DNA from 3 places in the Actinotalea fermentans genome. Region 1 is predicted to be linked to each of the others. Evidence: riboswitches for the same ligand, from Rfam matches in the RefSeq annotation. Region 1 holds a riboswitch; each other region holds the start of a gene.

Region 1 (3,664 bases):
CACTGCACCGTCCCGGACTCGGCGGCGATGATCGGGTTGCCGCAATAGGCACGAAAGTCGGTCCCCGCGTGCAGCTTGCGGTAGCCGTAGATGGGGTGGATCCGCCAACCGTACGGAGAGGTGATGACCGGAGGGTCCGACGGAACCGGCGGGCCCAGCATGCCTCCACTGGCAGGCCATCCGGACGAGGGCGTGCTCGGCGGGGCCGCCGGGGGGCGGTTGGCCGCCTGCTCCCGGAGAACTGCAGCGATCTCGGCCGCGAGTGCTGCCTGCTGCGCTTCGTACTGGGCCTTGCGGGCCAGCTGGGCGTCGCGTTGAGCCTCGATCGCGTCAGCGCGGGTGCGTTGGTCGACGAGGAGCCGTTCCAGCTCGACGCGCCTCTCTTCCGCCCGCGCAGCCTCTTCCGCAGCCCGCTCGACGAGCACGTCCATCGCGGCGTCGAGGTCGGCGATCTCGGCACGCACCGCCGCCAGCCGGCGACCTTGGTTCCGCTCCACGGCCGCTAGCTGCTCCGCTTCGCGAAGGGCGGTCGACTGAAGGCGGCCCGCGAGCTTCGCCGCCTCGGCGCGCGCGAGGAAGTCGGATCGCGAGTCGGCCTCGACCACGACGCGGACGGGAGTGAGCGACAGCTCTCCTCGGTAGGCCTGCCGCGCCGTCTCCCCGAGCGCTGCGCGAACCTCGGCGGTCCGCGCAGCGTTGGCCTCGAGGGCATCCGCGACGCGGCGCTCCTCGGCCCCGGCGGCGTCCAGCCGCTGCTGGAGGATCGCTGACTCGGCGGTCAGTCGGGCGAGCTCTCCGGCCGCGCGCTCGTAGGCGGCCTGCGCCTCGGGGAGCTGAGCCTCGATCGCCGTCAGCTCGGCGAAGGCCTGGACGAGCGCTGCATCCGTGTCCTCGAGCAGCTCGTCGATGTCGCCCAGAGCGTCGGTCACAGCGTCCTGCTCCGCCTCGGCCTGAGCGCGACGATCGTCGTACTCGTCCGCCGATGCAGGGCCGACCAGCGCAAGGCCGGCGACTAGGGCGACCGCGATCCCGAGCGGGACGCATCGGCGCGATGTGATCACCGCGAGAGGACCTCGGCGGTCTCGCGAGGCGTCGTCGGTGCGCTCTCGGTCGCCGGCCGACGGCCGGCGGCGGCCCAGAGACCGACTCCGGCGAGCATGCTCGCCACCGCCCACAGCTGCGGCTGGGTCAGGCCGAGCAGCACCGGGTCGTTGATGCGCAGGAACTCGACGACGAACCGGGAGAGGCCGCTGCCCAGGAGGTAGAGGGCGAACGTCCGGGTGGGGTCGGCGCGGCGCCAGTACTGCCAGAGCACGACCGCGAGCAGGGCCGCAGCGATCGCCTCGTAGAGGGGCGTGGGATGGACGGGGACGTCGGTCGCGACCACGCCGCTCGGGAACGCCATGCCCCACGGCAGGTCGGTCGGCCTGCCGTACGTTCCGTCGCCCGAGATGAGGCAGCCGAGGCGTCCGACGGCGTAGGCCGCGCTCAGGGGAGCCGCCATCGCGCCGGCAACCTGCGCCAGTGGGAGCCCGTGCCTGCGAACGATCACGAGTGCGGCGGCGACCCCACCGATGAGCCCCCCGTACCAGGTGAAGCCCATCCCGCCGAGGTGGTGCATCGTGATGTTCGGCGCCTGCTCGAGCAGGTAGTAGATCTTGCCGCCCACGAACCCCCACACGGTCGCCCACATCGCCAGGGAGTACGCCGAGTCGCGCGGCAGGTTCCGCTGCTCGAATGCCCAAGCGAGGAGGAGTCCCCCGATCACTGCGGCGAGCACCTTGCTGACGCCGTAGGTCTGGACGTCGAAGCCGAGGATGCTGAAGAGGACGGGTCGCACGGTGCCTCCGAGGACGAGCTTTGCGTGGTCTCGACTCTCGGGCGCCAAGGCTGAGAACTGGCGTCACGTTTCATGAAGGTTCGCTCAAGGAACCGCTCCGGGGCTTCCGCTGGGGGCGGTGCCTCTGCTTACCGTGGTCCAGCCCCGCCGCTCGGTGGGGCGCCGAGGCGGTACGCCGAGTCCTGCCGCCCGCCCCGGCCCACGACCACGAGGCGGCAGGAGCGGGGGACCCATCCTCGGGCGCACCAGCGTCCTCGGGGTGAAGCCGGCGTCCCATGCGGGCCCGGCCGGGTGTTCTCCCACCCGAACCCGACAGCTCACCTCGCAGGCGGCAGGAGGCACCACGTGTCTGAGCCGACCCCTCGTGCGCGCCACCGGGCCGCATCCCGCCCCCAGACGGCCCTGGACGACGCGGCACGCACGCTCGTCGTCCGGGCGACAGCTGCGGGACGCCGCTACGGCGTCGCCCTGGCGTCGTCCGGCCTCATCATGTCCGTCGCCGCACCCGCGACTGCCGCCGTTCCCGCCGACCACCCGGTCGAGGGCGTGCAGTCGGTCGACGTCGCCCAGCTCACCGCGCAGGCTCGTTCGGCACTGGCGACGTCGGTGGCCGTCTCCGTCCCGACCGAGGCCCAGCCGTGGACGTTCGAGGCGCCGGCGCTCACCGTCACCGCCAACCCGAAGCCCGAGCCGGTCGCACCGCGCCCGCCGGCTGCTTCCCGCTCCGAGGTGCGCGCACAGGCGCCGTCCGGCGGAGCGATCCCGGCATCGGCGGCAGGGAGCGCCGTCATCGAGATCGCCGCGAGGTACGTCGGCGTTGCCTACGTCTACGGCGGGACCACTCCCGACGGCTTCGACTGCTCCGGGTTCACGGCGTACGTCTACGCGCAGCTCGGGATCACGTTGTCGCGCGTGTCAGGGGATCAGCGGTACGACGGCGTAGAGGTCCCGCGGGATCAGGCACAGCCCGGCGACCTGGTGTGGAGCCCCGGGCACGTGGGGATCTACGCGGGAGACAACATGATGATCGACTCCCCGAGGCCCGGGAAGAGCGTCCAGTTCCGGGAGATGTGGCAGACGAACCCGATCTTCATCCGCGTCACCGGGTGACCAGGCGCACCTCAGGGGGTGAGGCGCCGTAGGGCGTCGGCGCCGGTGGGGACTTCGCCCTGCCAGGGCACCACGACGGGGCGCCGGGGGCTCGCGACGGTCATCTCCAGGAGCCAGCGGGCCTCGTCGGCGGCCCGGGCGCGCAGCACGGGGTCGGTGGGCGACGCGGCGGCGAGGGAGGAGTTGGCGACCCAGGTCCACGGCCGCAGGCCTGAGCGGGCGAGGTCGTCCTGCAGGGCCAGCGCCTCGTGCACCGGCGTCGCTTCGGGCAGGGCCACCAGGACGATGCGGGTGCGCCGCTCGTCGGCGAGGGCGGCGAACAGCGAGGTCGCGGCGTCGTCGGCGCGGTCACGGCGGGCGCTGGCCTGGCGGGCAAAGCTCTGCGAGGACTCCAGCAGGAGCAGCGTGTGCCCTGTGGGGGCGGTGTCGATGACAACGAACCGACCCGCGGCCTCGGCGACGGTGCGGGCGAAGGCGTGGAAGACCGCGACCTCCTCCGTGCAAGGAGAGCGCAGGTCCTCGGTCAGCAGGTCGCGCGCAGCGTCATCGAGGCCGGAGCCCGCGGTGGACAGCACGTGCTCGGTCCAGGCCGCGGTCTCGGCCGCCGGGTCCAGGCGCGTCACCTCGAGATTGGCCGGCGGGTCGGGCAGGACGCCGGTGACGTGCGCCGCGGGGTCGGTGGTGGTGAGCGTGACCGGCAGCCCCTGGTCCGCG
Region 2 (3,664 bases), on a different contig from region 1:
GCCGCGGCCGCGATCGTCTGGACGTCCGTGGACCGCCTCATCCACCCCGTCGCGATCGAGCGCGCCGGCATCGGCCTGGTGCTCACCACCGGGGCGTCGCTCATCAACCTGGCGGTCGGCCTGCTGCTGGTGCGCGTCGGCACGCGGCACCGCTCGATCACCCTGATCGCCGACGGCAAGCACCTGCTCACCGACGTCTGGACGTCTGCGGGCGTGCTCGTCGGGATGGTGCTCGTCGCGGTGACCGGCTGGGCGCCGCTGGACCCGATCGTCGCCCTGGCCGTCGGCGTGAACATCCTCGTGACGGGCTACGGGCTCGCGCGCCGGTCCCTGGCCGGCCTGCTCAGCGCGCGCCTGCCGGCGGCGGACCTCGAGCTCGTCGACGGCGTCCTCGCGCAGTTCCGGGAGGAGGGCGTCGAGGTCCGCTCGGTGCGCAGCGTCGAGTCCGGCCGGCAGCGCCTGGTCGCGCTCGAGATCGCCGTCCCCGGCACCTGGACGGTGCACGAGGCGCACGAGCTCAGCGACCGGCTGGAGGCGGCCATGGCCGCCGCGCTCCCCCGGTGCGTGACGCTCGTGCACGTCGAGCCGCACGCGCAGGACGCGCCGGCCTGACCCGACCCGCGACCGGCCGGGCCGGCGGCGCTCAGCCGACGCGGATGAAGATCGGGTTGCTCTGCCACATCGTGCGGAACTGGACCGTCTTCCCCGGCCTCGGGGCGTCGATCATCATGTTGTCGCCCGCGTAGATGCCGATGTGCCCCGGGCTCCAGACGAGGTCCCCGGGCTGGGCCTGGTCGCGCGGCACCTCGACGCCGGCGTAGCGCTGGTCGCCCGACGTCCGCGGCAGCGTGATGCCGAGCTGGGCGTACACGTACGAGGTGAAGCCCGAGCAGTCGAAGCCGTCCGGCGTCGTCCCGCCGTACACGTACGGCACTCCGACGTAGCGGGCAGCCACTTCGATGACCGCGCTGCCGACGGCGGACGCCGGGATCGCGCCGCCCGTCGCGCGGGCCTGCGAGCGCGACGTCGACGTGGCCCGCTCGACGACGGGCTCCGGCTTCGGGTTGGCGGTGACGGTGATGGCCGGCGCCTCGAACGTCCAGGCGGCGACCTCCGTCGGCACCTCGACGACCGGCGACGTCGCGAGCGCGGACCGGGCCTCGGCCGTCAGCTGGGTGACGTCGACGGCCGCGGCAGCGCCGCCGGGCACGGTCTGGGTGCTGTCGGCGGGGTGGTCGGCCGGCACGGCGGCGGACGCCGGCAGGGTGACGGACATGACCAGACCCGAGGACGCGACGGCGATGCCGTAGCGCCGACCGGCGACGGCGACGCGCGCAGCGGTGCGCACCGCGTCCTGCAGGGGCGTTCGGGGACGGCACGCCGCGCGGTGGCGGGCGTGCGAGGTCGACTCGGACACGCAGTACCTCTCCTGCCGCCTACGAGGTGAGCTGTCGGATTCGGGTGGGAGAACACCCGGCCGGGCCCTTCGAGAAGGACCCCGGCTTCACCCCGAGGACGCTTGCGCGCCCGGAAGTTGGGTCCCCCGCTCCTGCCGCACTGACGTGGAGGGACGAGACGGGCGGCAGGACTCGGCGTGCCGTCTCGACGCCCCACCAACGGTGGCGGGGTGGGCACACGGTAACCCGAGAGTCCGCCGATCGGGCAACTGGGGCGGCCATCTTCGAAGAACCTTCACGAACGCGGGGCCGTCGCGCCGGGCCCCGCTACTCGGTGTGCACGTCTCCGGCGAGCCCGGAGCGCACGACGTGACCGGCCACGAGCGGCGTGTCGGACGGGACGGTGCCGAGCTTCGCCGCGCCGCCCGGAGACCCGAGCGGCGCGGGCATGCCGGGCAGGGTCTGCTCGAAGAACGCGGCGTTGTCCGCCAGGTAGGGCATCAGCGCCGTCGGCAGGTCGTCCTCGTAGTAGATCGCCTCGACCGGGCACACCGGTTCGCAGGCCCCGCAGTCGACGCACTCGTCGGGGTGGATGTACAGGGAGCGCTCGCCCTCGTAGATGCAGTCGACGGGGCACTCCTCCACGCAGGCACGGTCCTTGACGTCGATGCACGGTGCCCCGATGACGTAGGTCACGGCTCCTCCTCTCGTTGGACGCGGCGCCCGCGGCCCGGGCGCCGACTCAGCTCGCCGGCAGGGCCGTGGCGAGCAGGACGACCACGAACGACCCCGCGAGCGAGCCGACGGCGAGCGCTCGGGCCAGCGTGCGCCGCCCGACGCCGTTCGCCCAGCCGTGGAGCCCGGCGGCGAGCATGACGAGGACGAACGCGACGAGCTTGCCCGCCAGCAGTCGCCCGTAGCCGGGGTCGGCCAGCGACGCCCAGGTGACGCCCTTGTGCGCGGCGAGCAGCACACCGGTGGCGAGCTGCAGCGGCACGAACGCCACGACCGTCGCGATGCCGAGGCGCGTGCCCAGGGTGCGCATGAGGTCCGCCCGGACGCGCTCGTCGAGGCGCCGGCGCGCGACCGGCAGGACGAGCGCGGAGACCGTGAGCTGGCCGCCGAGCCACATCACCGCGCCGACGACGTGCACGAACCGGACGAGGGACCAGACGCTCACGGGACCGCCTCCAGGATCCCGCGGGCACCCCGCTCGCCGTCGACCATCGCGTGGTCGACGAAGGGGTAGTGGCCCGGCGCGGGGAGCACGAGCTCCACGAACCCCCCCTGCCCGGGGGCGAGGTCGAGCGCCTGCGCGAGCCCGTGCTCGGCGTTCCCCGGACGCAGCAGGTAGGCGCCCTCCTTGAAGACCGTGTCGAACTGGGCGCCGACGACGTGGAAGGACGTCCCGCGCTGGGGGCCGGCGTCGACCACCCAGATGCGCACGCGGTCGCCGACGCCCACCGTCACGGGTGCGTGCACGTACTGGTCGGCGTAGCCGTTGAAGACGACCGCGGTCGGCCGCTCCGCCGCGAGCGCCGCCTCGTCGGCGCTGCCGCCCTGCGCGGCGAGGTACAGCTCGGACTGGACCAGCACCAGCTCGGTGTCCACCGGCGGCAGGTCCGGCGGGTCGATGACGACCGCCCCGAACATCCCGTTGGCGATGTGCAGCGCCATCGGCATCGTGCTGCAGTGGTAGAGCCACGCGCCCGAGCCGCGCGCGACGAACTGGTAGGTCAGCTCCTCGCCCGGGTCGATCGTGCGCATCGGCTCGTCCGGCGCCAGCGACCCCGCGTGGAAGTCGATGCCGTGCCCGGTGCTCGCGTCGTTGACGAAGGTGATCGTGAAGAGGTCGCCGACCCGGCCGTGCAGGGTCGGGCCCGGCGCGGTCCCGTTGAAGGTCCACAGCGTCTGCCGGACGCCGGGGGCGACCTCGACGTCGGAGTCGGTGACCGCGAGCCGGAGGGTGTGCTCGGTCCCGCCCGGCAGCGGGGTCAGGTGCGGGTCGTACGGGCGCCAGTCCGGGCCCGGCGACGCCAGCGGGTCGAGGACGACAACCTCCGGGTCCGCGGGGCCGTCCGTGGCGTGCGCCGGCGGCGCGTCCGCCTCGGCGGCGGCCCCGGTCACGACGACGCTCATCGTCATCCCCGCGACCCGGTGGCCGGCCACCGTGCACCAGCCGGACCGCGCCGCGTCGACGGCTCCGAGGTCTAGGGTCGCCGACTCACCCTCCGCCAGGAGCGGCGTCCGCTCGCCCGAGTCGAGCA
Region 3 (3,664 bases), on a different contig from region 1:
TGGACGTCGGCCGGGTCGACCGCGGGGAACATGGCCACCCGGATCTGGTTGCGGCCCAGGCGACGGTACGGCTCGACGTCGACGACGCCGTGCCGGCGCAGCACCTGGCACACGACCGCGTGGTCGATCGACGGGTCGAGGTCGATGGTGCCGACGACGGAGCTGCGCGCGTCGGGGTCCGCCACGAACGGGGTGGCCCAGTCGCGCGCCTCGGCCCAGCCGTACAGGTGCGCGGCGGACTCGGCCGTGCGGGCGGCGGTCCACGCGAGGCCGCCGTTCGCGAGCATCCACTCGACCTGCTCGACCATGAGCAGCAGGGTGGCCAGCGCCGGGGTGTTCAGCGTCTGGTCGAGGCGGGAGTTCGTCAGGGCGGTCGCGAAGGACAGGAACCGCGGCACCCAGCGACCGTCGGCCTCGAGCGCCTCGGCCCGCGCCACGGCGGCCGGCGAGGCCAGGGCGAGCCACAGGCCGCCGTCGGACGCGAACGACTTCTGCGGGGCGAAGTAATAGACGTCCGTCTCCCGCACGTCGACCGCGAGGCCGCCCGCGCCCGACGTCGCGTCCACGAGCACCAGCGCGTCGGCGTCGGCCCCCTCGGGCCGCCGCACGGGCGCGACGACGCCCGTCGAGGTCTCGTTGTGCGGCCAGCAGTAGGTGTCGATCCCCGGCGCCGCGGCCGGGAGCACGCGCGAGCCGACGTCGGCCGTGCGCACGTCGGGCTCGGCCAGGAACGGCGCGCGGCGCACCGCGGTGGCGAACGACGTGCCGAACTCGCCGTAGGTGCACAGCTGAGCGCGGTCGCGGACCAGGCTGAAGGTGGCGAGGTCCCAGAAGGCCGTCGAGCCGCCGTTGCCGAGGACCACCTCGTACCCCTCCGGCAGCGCGAAGAGCTCGGCCAGGCCCTCGCGCAGGCGGCGCACGACGGCGCGCACGGGCGCCTGGCGGTGCGACGTGCCGAGGAGCGTGCGACCGGCGGCGGCCAGCGCCTCGACCTGCTCGGGCCGGATCTTCGACGGCCCGGACCCGAAGCGACCGTCGCGGGGGAGCAGGTCGGCGGGGATCTCGATGGTCGTCGTGTCGATCATGCGCCAACTCTAGGCGCGGGGCCGCCCGGGCCCGCGGGACGTCCAGCGGGCCCGCGTCCCGGGGCGGCGGGCCGCGGCACCGTAACCTTGGGGCGTGAGCGGCGACCTGATCGACACCACCGAGATGTACCTGAAGACCGTCTACGAGCTGGTCGAGGAGGGCATCGTCCCGCTGCGGGCGCGCATCGCCGAGCGCCTGGGCCACTCCGGCCCGACGGTCTCGCAGACGGTGGCGCGCATGGAGCGCGACGGCCTGGTCGTCGTCAGCGGCGACCGCCACCTCGAGCTCACCGACGACGGCCTGGCCAAGGCCACGCGCGTCATGCGCAAGCACCGGCTGGCCGAGCGGCTGCTCACGGACGTCATCGGGCTCGAGTGGTCGCTCGTGCACGACGAGGCGTGCCGCTGGGAGCACGTGATGAGCGAGCGGGTCGAGCAGCGGCTGCTGGAGCTCCTGGACCACCCTCAGCGCTCGCCGTACGGCAACCCGATCCCGGGCCTGGACGAGCTCGGCGAGCACGAGCCCGCCAACGCCTTCCTCGACGGCGTGGTCTCCCTCAGCGCGTTCGCCCGCTCGCTCGACGGCGTGGGCGAGGCGACCGCCGTCGTGGCGCGGCTGGGCGAGCCCGTGCAGGTCGACGCGGACCTGCTCGGCGAGCTGCGCGCGGCGGGCGTGCTGCCCGACGCCGCGGTCGTGGTGCGCCCGTCGGCGGCGCACGTGACCGTCGCGGGCGTGGGTTCCGCCGAGGTCATCGATCTGCCCGAGGAGATCGCGCGGCACGTCTTCGTGGCGGACGCCGGGGCGTGACGGAGGCGGGGGCGAGCCCCCGTCGGCCTGGGACCAAAGGCCCTGGAGGTCCTGGCGCGCCCTCGGCTCCGGCCCCCGTGGGCGGGCGTGTCGTGACATGTGCGCCGCGTCACCGTGACCGGAGCGTGACATTCGCCGAACGCCTCCGGTACTGTGCGAAGCGCTTCGGGGAACCCTCCTCTTCGGAGCCCTCGGGTGGATGCCGAGTCCTGCCACCACCCGCAGGTCCGTTCGACACGCATGGCAGGAGCGGGGGAACCAATCCGGGCATCGGCCTCCGATGCCCTTGGGGTGAAGTCCCGGGAGCGCAAGCGACCAGGACCGGGTGATCTCCCACCCGAACCCGACAGCTCACCTCGCAGGCATCGGAGAGGTACGCGTGACGGACTCCAACCGAGCCAGGCACCGCGCAGCGTGTCGGCCGCTCACACCGCTGGACGACATCGCAGCCGCTGCCGCGACTGGGATGGCCAACGTCGGCCGGCGCTCCGCCGCCGTCGCCGTGACCAGCGGTCTGGCCATCACCACGATGGCGATCCCGACGTCGGCCGCGCCCGCTGAGGGCCCCGCCAACGCCCTTCCCCCCGTCGACGTCGCCGCGCTCACCGAGCAGGCGCGCGCCGCCCTCGCCACCTCGCCGGTGGTGCAGGTCCCCACCGAGGCCGTGGCCTGGGGCTTCGACGCCCCCGACATCACCGTCACCGCCAACCCGAAGCCCGAGCCCGTGGTGCAGCGGTCCACCGCCGCGTCGCGCGCCGCCGCTCGCCCGGTGAACAACGCCATCCCGCAGTCGGTGGCCGGTAACGCGGTCCTCGAGATCGCGGCCCGCTACGTCGGCGTCCCGTACGTCGCCGGCGGCGCCTCGCCCGACGGCTTCGACTGCTCCGGCTTCGTGTCCTACGTCTACGGCCAGCTCGGCATCTCCCTGCCGCGCAGCTCCGGCGCCTACTACGACGTCGGCACGCGGGTCACCGAGCCGCAGCCGGGCGACATCATCGTCTCGCCCGGTCACGTGGGCATCTACGCGGGCGACGGGCTCCAGATCGACGCCCCGCGCCCCGGCAAGACGATCCAGTTCCGCGGGATCTGGCAGTCCAACCCGATCTTCGTTCGGGTCACCGGCTGAGCTGACGACGCCGTCGCGACGAAGGCCCGCGGACCACGTGTCCGCGGGCCTTCGCGCATCTCCGGTCGCCACCGGGGCGCCTCCCGCGCGTGGTCCGCCGGATGCCGCCCCGCCGCCCGATATCCGTGGGCGCTCCCAGGAGCCTCGCGTACTCTGACCTTGCGTCACGGGACCCTGCAGCCAGCCGGGTCCGACAGGACGGGAGGCATGCCGTGCGATCCACGTACGTCCCGGCCCTCCAGGTGGACAGCCAGTCCACGGAGGACCACCATCCCGCGACCCCACGCCGGTCGCTCCTTCTCAACGCCAGTCGCGAGCCGTTGTGCATCGTGACCCTGCACCGGGCCGTGAGCCTGATCCTGAGCGGGAAGGCCGTGGTCCTCGAGTCCGACGGCCGCTACCTCCACTCGGCGGCCCTCGCCCTGCCCGTGCCGCAGGTGCTCTGCCTGACGCGGTACGTGCACGTCCCGTTCCGGGCGTCGGTGCCCCCGACGCGGCGGACCGTGCTGCAGCGGGACGGCTTCCGCTGCGGGTACTGCGCGGGGCAGGCGGACACGGTGGACCACATCCACCCCCGGTCGCGCGGCGGTCCGCACGAGTGGACGAACGTCGTCGCGGCGTGCGCCCGGTGCAACCACCACAAGG

Evidence for each region. Region 1 has a riboswitch for cyclic di-AMP ahead of AFE02nite_RS10145 (C40 family peptidase). Riboswitches for the same ligand answer to the same signal wherever they lie in the genome.
Region 2: linked by a shared signal. The riboswitch ahead of AFE02nite_RS15560 (C40 family peptidase) and the one ahead of AFE02nite_RS10145 (C40 family peptidase) in region 1 are both predicted to bind cyclic di-AMP.
Region 3: linked by a shared signal. The riboswitch ahead of AFE02nite_RS08390 (C40 family peptidase) and the one ahead of AFE02nite_RS10145 (C40 family peptidase) in region 1 are both predicted to bind cyclic di-AMP.

The regions. Positions count from the first base shown of each region.
Region 1 covers NZ_BJYK01000006.1:16,387-20,050, forward strand. Annotated here, with positions in the region: gene AFE02nite_RS10135 (M23 family metallopeptidase) at 1-1,061, opposite strand, end outside; gene AFE02nite_RS10140 (prolipoprotein diacylglyceryl transferase) at 1,058-1,840, opposite strand; cyclic di-AMP (ydaO/yuaA leader) riboswitch at 2,062-2,166, shown strand; gene AFE02nite_RS10145 (C40 family peptidase) at 2,186-2,950, shown strand; gene arsA (arsenical pump-driving ATPase) at 2,962-3,664, opposite strand, start outside.
Region 2 covers NZ_BJYK01000011.1:50,923-54,586, forward strand. Annotated here, with positions in the region: gene AFE02nite_RS15555 (cation diffusion facilitator family transporter) at 1-612, shown strand, start outside; gene AFE02nite_RS15560 (C40 family peptidase) at 644-1,417, opposite strand; cyclic di-AMP (ydaO/yuaA leader) riboswitch at 1,420-1,603, opposite strand; gene fdxA (ferredoxin) at 1,725-2,093, opposite strand; gene AFE02nite_RS15570 (hypothetical protein) at 2,140-2,577, opposite strand; gene AFE02nite_RS15575 (multicopper oxidase domain-containing protein) at 2,574-3,664, opposite strand, start outside.
Region 3 covers NZ_BJYK01000004.1:237,039-240,702, reverse strand. Annotated here, with positions in the region: gene serC (phosphoserine transaminase) at 1-1,085, opposite strand, end outside; gene AFE02nite_RS08395 (metal-dependent transcriptional regulator) at 1,180-1,893, shown strand; cyclic di-AMP (ydaO/yuaA leader) riboswitch at 2,094-2,266, shown strand; gene AFE02nite_RS08390 (C40 family peptidase) at 2,360-3,019, shown strand; gene AFE02nite_RS17725 (HNH endonuclease) at 3,367-3,664, shown strand, end outside.